2 regions of the Ewingella sp. S1.OA.A_B6 genome follow, and region 1 is predicted to be linked to the other one. Evidence: predicted binding sites of a transcription regulator. Region 1 holds the regulator's gene; the other holds the start of a gene.
The links. The regulator PurR, encoded in region 1, represses purine synthesis genes. The targets are predictions, from matches to a motif close to CANGCAAACGTTTGCNTG.
Positions count from the first base shown of each region.

Region 2: the regulator PurR is predicted to act here: its motif matches at 3,109-3,126, upstream of serA (phosphoglycerate dehydrogenase).

Region 1 covers NZ_JBLJFK010000001.1:764,499-770,061, forward strand. The annotation lists gene cfa (cyclopropane fatty acyl phospholipid synthase) at 1-395, opposite strand, end outside; gene punC (purine nucleoside transporter PunC) at 733-1,968, opposite strand; gene punR (DNA-binding transcriptional activator PunR) at 2,136-3,041, shown strand; gene purR (HTH-type transcriptional repressor PurR) at 3,096-4,121, opposite strand; gene cydH (cytochrome bd-I oxidase subunit CydH) at 4,209-4,547, shown strand; gene ACMV8I_RS03780 (C40 family peptidase) at 4,692-5,534, opposite strand.
Region 2 covers NZ_JBLJFK010000006.1:163,014-168,576, reverse strand. The annotation lists gene ACMV8I_RS14120 (SDR family oxidoreductase) at 1-28, opposite strand, end outside; gene ACMV8I_RS14115 (LysR family transcriptional regulator) at 135-1,028, shown strand; gene ACMV8I_RS14110 (LysR family transcriptional regulator ArgP) at 1,065-1,967, opposite strand; gene rpiA (ribose-5-phosphate isomerase RpiA) at 2,181-2,843, shown strand; gene serA (phosphoglycerate dehydrogenase) at 3,240-4,478, shown strand; gene ACMV8I_RS14095 (5-formyltetrahydrofolate cyclo-ligase) at 4,596-5,192, opposite strand; RNA gene ssrS (6S RNA) at 5,232-5,415, opposite strand; gene zapA (cell division protein ZapA) at 5,481-5,563, opposite strand, start outside.

The DNA of each region.
Region 1 (5,563 bases):
TCAAGCATAAGACTGAACAGGTCATTACCCAGATCATAATGCTCTTTACCGACAATCCAGGCGCGCTTTTTGGATTGTAAGTTGGTGAGCCGTGCGGCTGCAATGCGGAGTGTGTCTTTAAAATGTTTAGGGAGTCTGCTTTCAAGGCCTGCATTCAGGACGCGTTGAAAGAACATGTCCAGTCGTTCGCATTCCCACCAGCCATCCATAAAGCTTTCACCCAGACCCAGAGAACCCTCTTGTAAAACACGTTTAAAAAAATCAGGGTTTTTAACTTTGATGTCAAAAGGGCGGGTGCCGTTGATCTGTACATCTGCCATTCTCAACATTTCATTGACGATGCGATACCAATGATTGTCCTGAATACTCAGGTCTTCTATACACGATGAACTCATAGCTTCTCCATCACTTGCTCTTCTGACTTATTAACCTGCCGGGGAAACCAAGGCAATTTATGCAGGTCATTATGAGAACAGACGGTAATCCGCCTTATCTGATATGCAACTATGAACAGAGGAAATTAGAAGAAAACCCGCAACCTGAGAGGCTATCGCGTGAAAAACTTTGGTATAAAACGTGACACACGACCCGCACCCAGAAAATATTTGCGAAAAAGCATTGTATAAATATTATTTTTATCGGTTTTTTTGAGTATAGGCTCGCCTGCGCGCATTCTCAATAACAAATCACGCGCGGCGGGCATATTGTTTAAGTTACTGTCACATAAGGTTATTATGACAGTTGGTTAGCATTTTTCCCTTCGACTGTTTTCAATTGCTTTTTTATTGTGGCTTTCATCGTATTGTCCTGCTTAGCACTTTTCTTAACCATCATGAAGCCAAGTGCAACCAATACCAACGTTCCCAGCATAACGGTAACGGTCGCCAGTAACGGCCAGGCAATAAACGCAGAAACCAACAGGCTGGCAATAAAGCACAAACCTAATTGCAATGTATTTTGTAACGCAGCCGCTTTGCCTGTGCTGGCAGGAAACGGCATCAACGCGTTGGCGACAACAATCGGGTAGCAAGCACCGTTAACCAGCGCCATCAGGCAGAACGGGATCAGTAAGGTGATCAGCGAAGCGTTAGTGAGTGTTGCCACCAGATAAAGTGCGACGACACTCAGCGCATACCCTGCGAGCAACCAGGGAAGTATGCGGTTGCCATCGATTCTGCTGATCAATAAGCGGCAGCCGAATCCACCCACCAGGAAAGCGATAGTCTGAGGAACATAACTCAGGCCGATAATGCCTGGTGTATATCCCATGTCGCTGAGAATAAAGGGCGAACCGGTCAGCCAGGCGAAAAATCCTGCCGAGCAAGCAGCATAAATAAGTACGTTACCGCTGAACACGTATGAAGCTAAAAGTTTGAAAAAGCTGATCCGGTCGGCCTTTTGGCCAACGGCAGATTTTTGAGTTTCGCGAATGCGGAAAGAGAAAATTAACAGCAGAACACCAATGGCCAGCAGCAGGGCGAAAATGGCTTCCCAGTCAAAGTGGTTCAATACCCATGCGCCGATAAGGGGTGCAAGGGCAGGGGATAATGCGACCAACGGCATAATGGTCGCAAAAGTACGTTTGGCGACGTCGGCAGAGTAGCGGTCAATAACCAGTGCTTGCCAGCTTACGGCTGCTGCACACACGCCAATAGCCTGCAGAAAGCGCAGTGCCAGCAGCAGATAGATATTTTCCACCCATATCATTCCCAGACAACCGAGCGCGAAAAGCGTCAGGCCAGCGATAAGCACAGGTCTGCGCCCGAGTTTGTCAGACAGCGGCCCCCACAGCAGTTGACCGATGGCAAAGCCACCAAGAAAAATACTTAGGCTGGCACTGATTAGTCCGGGCGTGGTGACCAGCGTGGTTTGCATGGTGCTGAAAGCTGGAAGGTACATATCTGTGGCTAAAAAGCCCAACATACTCAACCCGGCGAGGTAGAGCATAAATCCGAAGGAGGGTTTCATGAATTTCTCTTTTTTATGCGATGTTTGTTACGCGAAAATAAATCAGTAGCGGCACAACGTGCAGGAAGTCTCAGGCGCGCAGTGTAATAGGTTGGCTTGCCCCTTGTGAAACGTTAATATTTGCGCTCTTGTATCAAAAAAATTGAAAGCAGAAGGGGCGGGAGAGTATGTGGTCAGAATATTCACTGGAAGTGGTCGATGCAGTGGCGCGTACAGGAAGTTTTAGCGCTGCGGCACAAGAGCTGCACCGAGTGCCTTCTGCTGTCAGCTATACCGTTCGTCAATTGGAGCAGTGGCTGGCCGTGCCGCTGTTTGAAAGGCGTCATCGCGATGTGGAACTGACTGCCGCAGGTCAAGTTTTCGTTGAAGAGGCGCGCCTGCTTATCAAAAAAATGATAGCCACGCGGCGTCAATGCCAACAAGTTGCCAATGGTTGGCGAGGGCAGCTAAATGTCGCGGTAGACCGCATTGTCAAACCGGACCGATTAAGGCGTCTTATTACTGATTTCTATCGAACCTTTCCCGATACCGAGTTGATTATCCACTCAGAAGTGTTTAACGGCGTGTGGGATGCCTTGGTGGATGGGCGTGCGGATGTGGCCATCGGTGCAACGCGCGCCGTCCCCACCGGCGGACGTTTCAGCTTTCGGGATATGGGTTTTATGGACTGGCACTGTGTCGTCAGCCCGGGTCATCCTCTGGCGGCATTGACAGCGCCACTTATTGACGAGCAACTCCGCGCTTATCCGGCTCTGTGCATTGAAGACACCTCGCGGAACCTACCTAAGCGGGATACCTGGACGCTGGATAATCAGCGCCGCTTAGTGGTTCCCGACTGGACCTGCGCCATGGACTGCCTGCGTGAAGGTCTGTGTGTGGGTATGATGCCTGTGCATCTGGTTGAAACATGGATAGTGCAACAGAAACTCAGCGTGTTGACGCTGGCAACCGCTTTTCCTGAGAGTGCCTGTTGCCTGACCTGGGACCAAAGTAATCAGTCTCCATCTCTTGCATGGCTTCTGGATTACCTGGGCGATACGGCAACCCTCAATCAGGAGTGGTTGCGCAATTAAAAACACCTGCAAAAGTGCAGGTGTTACGGGTTGGAAGAGCCGAAATGATCGGAACTAACGGCGATAATCGCGGTAAGGTCCATCGGCTACTGAGCGACGCTCAATCAGTTTTGGATGAACTTCGATGGTTTGCGACTCTTCACGCTTGCTGATAATGCGATCCAGCAGCATCGTAAATGCCATCTCGCCCAGACGCTCTTTTGGCTGATGGATAGTGGTGAGTGCGGGAGAAAAATAGCGGGCATTGCGCACGTTATCATACCCGATCACAGAAATATCCTGGGGCACCCGCAGGCCCATTTCATCGGCAGCGCAAATAGCACCCATAGCCATGACGTCCCCCCCGCAGAATACTGCCGTCGGACGCTGCTTCTGCATCAGAATTTTGTGCATTGCCTGGTAGCCGGACTCCGGCTCAAAGTCGCCCTGAACCACCCACTCTTCACGTAGCGGAATATTGGCCTCGTTCAGTGCTTTAACGAAGCCCTGGAAACGGCCACCACCGGTGTTACGGGCCAGTTGTCCTGGGATCACGCCAATATCACGATGGCCGCGCTCAATCAGATAGCGCCCGGCCATATAACCGCCTGCAAAGGCATTATCAATAATGCTGTCGGTAAAGTTTTTGCGCGCTTCGCCCCAGTCCATCACGACCATCGGAATCGAACGGTACTCTTCGAGCATGTCGAGCAGGGCATCAGGATACTCTGCGCACATCACCAACAGACCATCCACACGCTTTTGTGCCAGCATCGACAGATACGCCTGCTGCTTATCGAGATTGTTGTGCGAGTTACACAAAATCAGCGTGTAGCCTTTGGCATAGCAACTGTTCTCAACCGCTTCGATCACTTCGGCAAAATAGGGTGCTTCGCTGGATGTCGCGAGCAAACCGATGGATTTAGTGTTGTTGACCTTGAGGCTACGCGCCACCGCGCTGGGTGAATAGTGCAGTTCTTTAATCGCAACCTGCACGGCGGCTTTAGTTTCTTCGGCGACGAAACGTGTTTTATTGATGACGTGCGACACGGTTGTGGTGGAAACGCCAGCCCGTTTTGCGACATCTTTTATCGTTGCCATGAAAAGAATGACTCCTGTCTAACGTGCTTCAGCACGTTAGCATTATGTTAATCGTTTGCCTGCGTGGATTTGACTGCTGAAGTGTGGATGAGCAGTCAAATCTTTGGTGGGTTTTTCAGAGAAGTACAACCGTCTGAAAAGAGCATCGGAATGAATCTACCCGCACGCAGCGTGGTAACCGCTAATTTTCTCTTATATCTGACTAAAGGGGAAGTAAAAAGTCTTTATAACCTGGAGGATGATCACGAGATTTTAAAACAAAACTGTGAGAAAATGCGTTGGCACACAAACTGTATGGCTTATGATAAAGCCACATTTGATCCGAAAGGGGTTTTAATGGATACCAATTTGAAATTTGCTCTCATTACTGTGGTCGGCGCACTGGCAGTGATTGTTGCTTTCAGTTTTACAGCAGTAATGAACTGAAGTAGTTGCACTTTATACGTGGTGAGTGAAAAACAAAATAAAAGGGCGATTCCTGTTACAGGAAACGCCCTTTTATTTTGCAGTCTGAAGTTTCATAAACGTTTCGTTAAATGCTATTCATCGCTGATTAGCGTAACCACTGACTTAACGAATCGTTTTAGGCGTCATAACCCGACGCGCTCCTACGTAGTGATTTTGCCAGTAATCTTGGCCCAGTGAGGTGATTTTGATCTCTTCACCTGTACGCGGAGACTGAATGAATTTACCGTTGCCAACATAAACACCTACGTGATCTGCCGCACCGCGATTATTAATTCTAAAGAAGACTAAATCGCCACTTTCCAGCTCGCCACGTTTGACCGGTGCCGCATCACGAAGATGGTACATTTCGTTGGCAGTACGAGGCATTTTGATACGAATCAGATCTTTGTACGCGTAATACACTAAACCACTGCAATCGAAACCGGTATTCGGTGAGGTTCCACCCCAGCGATAGGGTTTGCCGACCTGATGCATCAGCTTGGTCATCGCAGTCTGTTGCGCATGTTGATATCTTTTTTTATGTGCAGCGCTTAATGCGATTGGTTTACTCTCTTTCGCGAGTAAGCCCTTGGTTTTTCGATGGCGACCATAGGCTTTTTTACTGGTCTCATTTTTTGCTATCGTTCGGCTTCCTTTCTTCGCTATTACTTCATTCTTCGTCGTTTTGACGTTTTTATTTACCGAGCGCTGATGGCGAACGAGTTTGGTGCTGGTGATTTTTTTCGCTTCTTTAACTTTTGCTTTCTTTTCTTTTACTACCGGCTCTGACTTGGACTTTTTGCTGCTTCGGGCAACGGCTTTGCGCTTTCGTCGATCGTCAGGCTTGGCCTGACTGACATGGCTTTTTCGTTGTTCAGCGGCAACATTAGTATGTGGCGATGCATACGCCAGATTTAGAAATAGCTGGGTAAAGAGCAGCACAGAAAGCGTAAACAATAAACGCATGGCGTCGTTACCAATATTGGCCCAAGGTT
Region 2 (5,563 bases), on a different contig from region 1:
TGCCCGTAATAAACCATGTTTTTGTCATGTTACCCATCATCAAATAAGTTAAATGTCCGGCATTGAGGATAGGTCAATGTTATTGTTGCGTTAATACCCAGTAAACTGCATGAATAGATGAAAATAAAACACCAATGAATAAACCTACCTTTGCTGAATTAAGAGCATTCATGGCCGTAGCCGAGCACCGAAGTTTTCGACGTGCGGCCGATCTGCTGGGAGTGACCCGATCCACGCTCAGCCACACGGTGCGTGGGCTTGAGGATCGCCTGAATGCGAGACTGCTTCACCGGACTACGCGTAGCGTGTCGCTCACCGAGGCAGGGGATCGTTTTCTGAAACGCCTTGCTCCTCTGATGGGTGATCTTGATGCGGTGATCGGAGATGTTGCCGGAGAGCAGGGACGACCGATGGGGGAATTACGCATCAACGGCAGCGAAGGGGCTATCCGTTTGCTGTTGCGTAATATCGTGCCCGAATTTATGGTGCGTTACCCCGACGTGTCACTTGATCTCGTGGCTGAAGGGCGGCTGGTGGATATCGTCGAACAGGGATTTGATGCGGGTATAAGGCTGGGGGAGGCAGTGCCGCAGGATATGATAGCGATCCGGATGAGCGCGGATATGCGGTTTCTCGCTGTGGCTTCCCCTGGCTATCTGGCGACTCACCCGGCACCTGAAACGCCTGACGAGCTGGCCACCCATCAGTGTTTAAGACAACGGCTGCCAAGTGGTAAACGCTACCGGTGGGAATTTCGCTATCATGGGCATGAAGTGGCTATCGATGTGCCGGGGATACTGACGCTGGATAATACCCAACTGATGTTGGAAGCGGCTTCAGACGGACTGGGTATTGCTTATTTGCCAGAAACTTATGTGCATACTGCGCTTAATGAAGGACGTCTGGTGGCGGTGCTTGAAGATTGGTGCCCCGTGATCCCGGGGCTGTTTCTTTATTTCTCCGGTAACCGACATGTGCCAGCGAGCCTGAGAGCCTTTATCGATCTGCTCCGTGAGAAGAGTCGGTGAAATGCTTCCATCCTGCCGGACGGTTATTGCGGTAAATCAGTCCTGACGCAACACCTTGTGGCCATGCGCCAGCAATGCGTCGGTCACTTTGCGCATCATGCGGCTTTCCGGCGCAAAGCGGTGCCAGAACAGCATCCGGCGCTGGAACAGGCCCGGCGTGAGGTCGATCAGTTCGCCGCTTTCCAGTTCTCTTTCAATTTGCAGATGAGGGATCATACAGCAGGTGGTGCCCTGACGAGCCAGCTGCACGAAGGCTTCTGACGAGCTAACGATATGGCACGGTACGCTGCCCGGTGACAGATCAAAGTTCTGTTGCAGGAAAGCCTGATGCATATCGTCGAGATGGTCAAAGGCGACTGCGGGCGCTTTCAGCAGCGCACTACGGGTGACACCATTAGGGAAATAGCGCTCGGCAAAGGGTTTCGAGCCGACGAATAAATAGTCCAGCGCGCCCAGTTGATCCACCAAGCAGCTCGGCAGAGGCTGGGGTTGAATACTCACCGCACCAACGACTTCACCACGGCGCAGGCGTTCTTGCGTGCGAGTTTCGTCTTCTACCTGCAAATTGAGGCGAATAGGGGAGTCAACCAATACGGATTTCAGCGCCGGCAGCAGCCAGGTTGCCAGGCTATCGGCATTGACCGCCAGCGACAGCAGCAGAGGCGTGTCATTGCTGTCGGTACCGCTGTCATTACCCAGCCACTCCTCTTCCAGCAGTTCTACCTGATGCAGCAGCGCCAGCAACTTCTGTCCCTGTTCCGTCGGACGGGGCGGCACCGTACGGACCAGCAATGGCTGGCCGAATAAATTTTCGAGCTGCTTAATGCGTTGAGATACCGCCGATTGAGTGATGCAAAGTTTCTGCGCCGCGCGCTCGAAACCGCGCTCGCGGATCACCGCGTCCAGTGCTTGCAGCGTTCTATAGTCTGGGCGTTTCATCGGAGTTCTGTCTCCTGGATTTGATTTATCCAAATACTATGCCATAGATTTGCCGCTTTAGTGGCGGACAAAATCTTCACGGTGATCGGATGAATGAGATGATAAGTGTGATCTGGCGCGGATCCGGATGACCCAATTTTAGAGGACTTGCATTATAATCACTGGCACTGTTACTTCCACGAAACCCTCCGATCACAGAGCAGAGAAGCCATGATGACTCAGGAAGAATTAAAGAAAGCTGTCGGTTGGGCCGCTTTGGATTATGTCACTCCCGGCACTATTGTTGGTGTTGGCACCGGCTCTACGGCAGCTCATTTTATTGATGCACTCGGCTCTATCAAACATCAGATTGAAGGCGCGGTATCAAGTTCAGATGCATCCACCGCCAAACTGAAAAGCCTCGGCATTCACGTTTTTGACAGCAATGAAGTGGACGAGCTCGAGGTGTATGTCGATGGCGCTGACGAAATCAACGGACAGATGCAGATGATAAAAGGCGGCGGTGCCGCGCTGACCCGCGAAAAAATCATTGCAGCCATTAGCAAGAAATTCATCTGTATTATCGACGCCTCCAAGCAGGTAGACGTGTTGGGTAAATTTCCGCTGCCGGTGGAAGTGATCCCGATGGCGCGCTCTTACGTGGCGCGTGAGTTGGTTAAGCTCGGTGGCCTGCCGGAGTATCGCCAGAATGTGCTGACCGACAACGGCAACATCATTCTGGATGTGCATAATCTGTCCATCCTCGACGCCATCGCACTGGAAAATAAGATTAACGGCATTGCCGGCGTGGTGACGGTGGGTCTTTTCGCCAATCGCGGCGCAGATGTCGCGCTGGTGGGCACTGCTGAAGGCGTAAAAACCGTCACTTTGAAATAATTGATGCCCAGGCGGTTTTTAGCCTGATACTTGATAAGCAGAAGATCTGGCTGCGTGGTTTCTGACGCAGCCAGTCTGTATGCGGTTATAACTCAATGTTATGAATATGATAATTTTCCGGTTGAATCATCTTTTCTTCAAAAGCCTAAATTTGGTGACTTATGTCACGTTTCTCTTTCATACCTCGGTATCATCCGGCCCCGTTTTTCTTACCCAGCATTAAATTCTAAAAAGCCCTGCGCTGGCTGTGCCTTCTGCTGGGCAACAGGCAATCGTTTGTATTGATGATGGCGAATTTTTTGTTATGTTGGCTGTGTTACAGCCTTAAGGTCGCCACGTCAGAAGTAATAAATCGTCGGTCGCAAACATCGTCAGTCAGAAAAATAGGGTCGGGAAATGGCAAAAGTATCACTCGAGAAAGACAAGATTAAATTTTTGTTAGTGGAAGGCGTCCACCAAAGTGCGGTTGATTCACTCCGCGCAGCGGGTTACACCAATATTGAATTTCACAAAGGTGCTTTGGATGTCGAATCGCTGAAAGAATCGATTCGTGATGCACACTTTGTTGGACTCCGATCGCGTACCCAGTTGACTGAAGATGTTTTTGCCGTGGCTGAAAAGTTGATTGCCGTGGGTTGTTTCTGTATCGGTACTAACCAGGTTGCTCTGGATTCCGCTACCCGCCGCGGGATCCCGGTATTCAATGCGCCGTTCTCCAATACCCGTTCCGTGGCCGAAATGGTGCTCGGCGAAATGTTGCTGATGATACGTGGCATTCCCTCAGCCAACGCCAAAGCCCACCGTGGCGTGTGGCATAAACTGGCGGTTGGCTCGTTCGAAGCACGTGGCAAACGTCTTGGGATCATTGGCTACGGCCATATCGGTACACAGCTCGGTATTCTGGCGGAAGGCCTGGGCATGCAGGTGTTCTACTACGACATTGAAAGCAAGTTGCCGCTCGGCAATGCGCAGCCGATTGCGAGTTTGAATGAACTGCTGAAAACCAGCGATGTGATCACGCTGCACGTACCTGAAACGGCAAATACCAAAGACATGATTGGCGCTGACCAGTTAGCGCAGATGAAGCCTGGCGCATTGCTGATTAACGCCTCGCGCGGCACGGTGATTGATATTCCTGCTCTGTGCGATGCGCTGCGCAGCAAGCATATTTCCGGCGCGGCTATCGACGTATTCCCTGAGGAACCGGCCACCAATAGCGACCCGTTCCTGTCGCCGTTGTGCGAGTTTGATAACGTGATCCTGACGCCGCATATCGGTGGTTCCACTATGGAAGCGCAGGAAGGGATCGGTCTGGAAGTGGCAGGCAAACTGGCGAAGTACTCTGACAACGGTTCAACATTGTCAGCGGTTAACTTCCCGGAAGCGTCGCTGCCAGCGCATGGCGCCAGCGCCAGCCGTCTGCTGCATATTCACGAAAACCGCCCAGGCGTGCTGACCAGCATCAACCAGATTTTCGCCGAGAAGGGCATCAATATCTCCGCCCAGTATCTGCAGACCAGCCCACAAATTGGTTATGTGGTCATCGACGCCGAGACAGACGTTGCTACACTGACCGACGCACTGCAATTGATGAAGGCAATACCGGGAACCATCCGCGCACGTCTTCTGTACTAATATGCTGGTCATACTTCGAGCTATAGCGGCGTTGGCTGCCACTCGAAGGATTTATAGAACATCAACATCGATAGATTTTTTCAAGGCGCCTGCGGGCGCCTTTTTGCTGGTCTTTATTCACCACTTCCACACTCTGCCAGGGGTAATAACCTCGGGCAGAGGCACGTCCCACTTCTCCACCGGTAAGTCACTGACCTGCTGACAATCATGCGCCAGTCCAATTGGATAGGGTCCGCCATGCTGCCAGTGCTCAAGCGTGCGGTCATAGAAGCCGCCGCCCATGCCCAAGCGTTGGCCATGCTGATCAAAAGCCACCAGCGGCGTCAGAATAATATCCAGTTGCGAAAGTGGGACGACCTGTGTGACGTCTAACTGCGGCTCGAGTATCTTCAGCCGGTTGCGGATGAGCCGCGTTTCTGGCGTGTAGCGGAGAAACAGTAGATTACCGGGGCTGAAAGGATGTAATACCGGCAGACAAAGCTGCTTGCCGTCCTGCCACAGACGTAAGGCCAGCGGTGCGGTATCGAGTTCGCCATCAAAAGAGAGAAACACTGCGATCGTTGAGGCTACATTAATGCGCGGGTGTGAGGCAACGCGTTGAGCGGCCTGATGCGAAAAATGGGATTGTTGTTCGGGGGTAAGACTTTTTCTGCGTTGGCGGATTTCAGTTCGAAGCGTTTGTCTGGTTAAAGCATGCTGAGGAGTGTGCGACATAGATACAAGAACCAAAAGGATTGTACCGGGAAGAAAGAGGGGATCTCCGAGATGCCGTCGCAGGCTGTAACCCTTGAACCCATGGTTCAAGGTGAACGCGCTGTCGCAGTCTTTAGGCTTCTCGGACGGGCCGAGCATGCGCACCGATTACGGATCATCACATTCTGTTGGTACTAATTATCGGCTCAGGGGACGGGCCCGCTGGCGAACATCTCAGAGAATTCTTTTACTCGTTGCTGACTGCCTGTGACAAGCGAATCAACCCCTTAAGTTATTCGTAAATTGCAGTTATTCGAAAGGTGCCCCTTCACGTTCAGAGATCTTACCTTGTTCGAGCAATGCCTGCTCTATGGTCTGTTGCAGCATCCGAA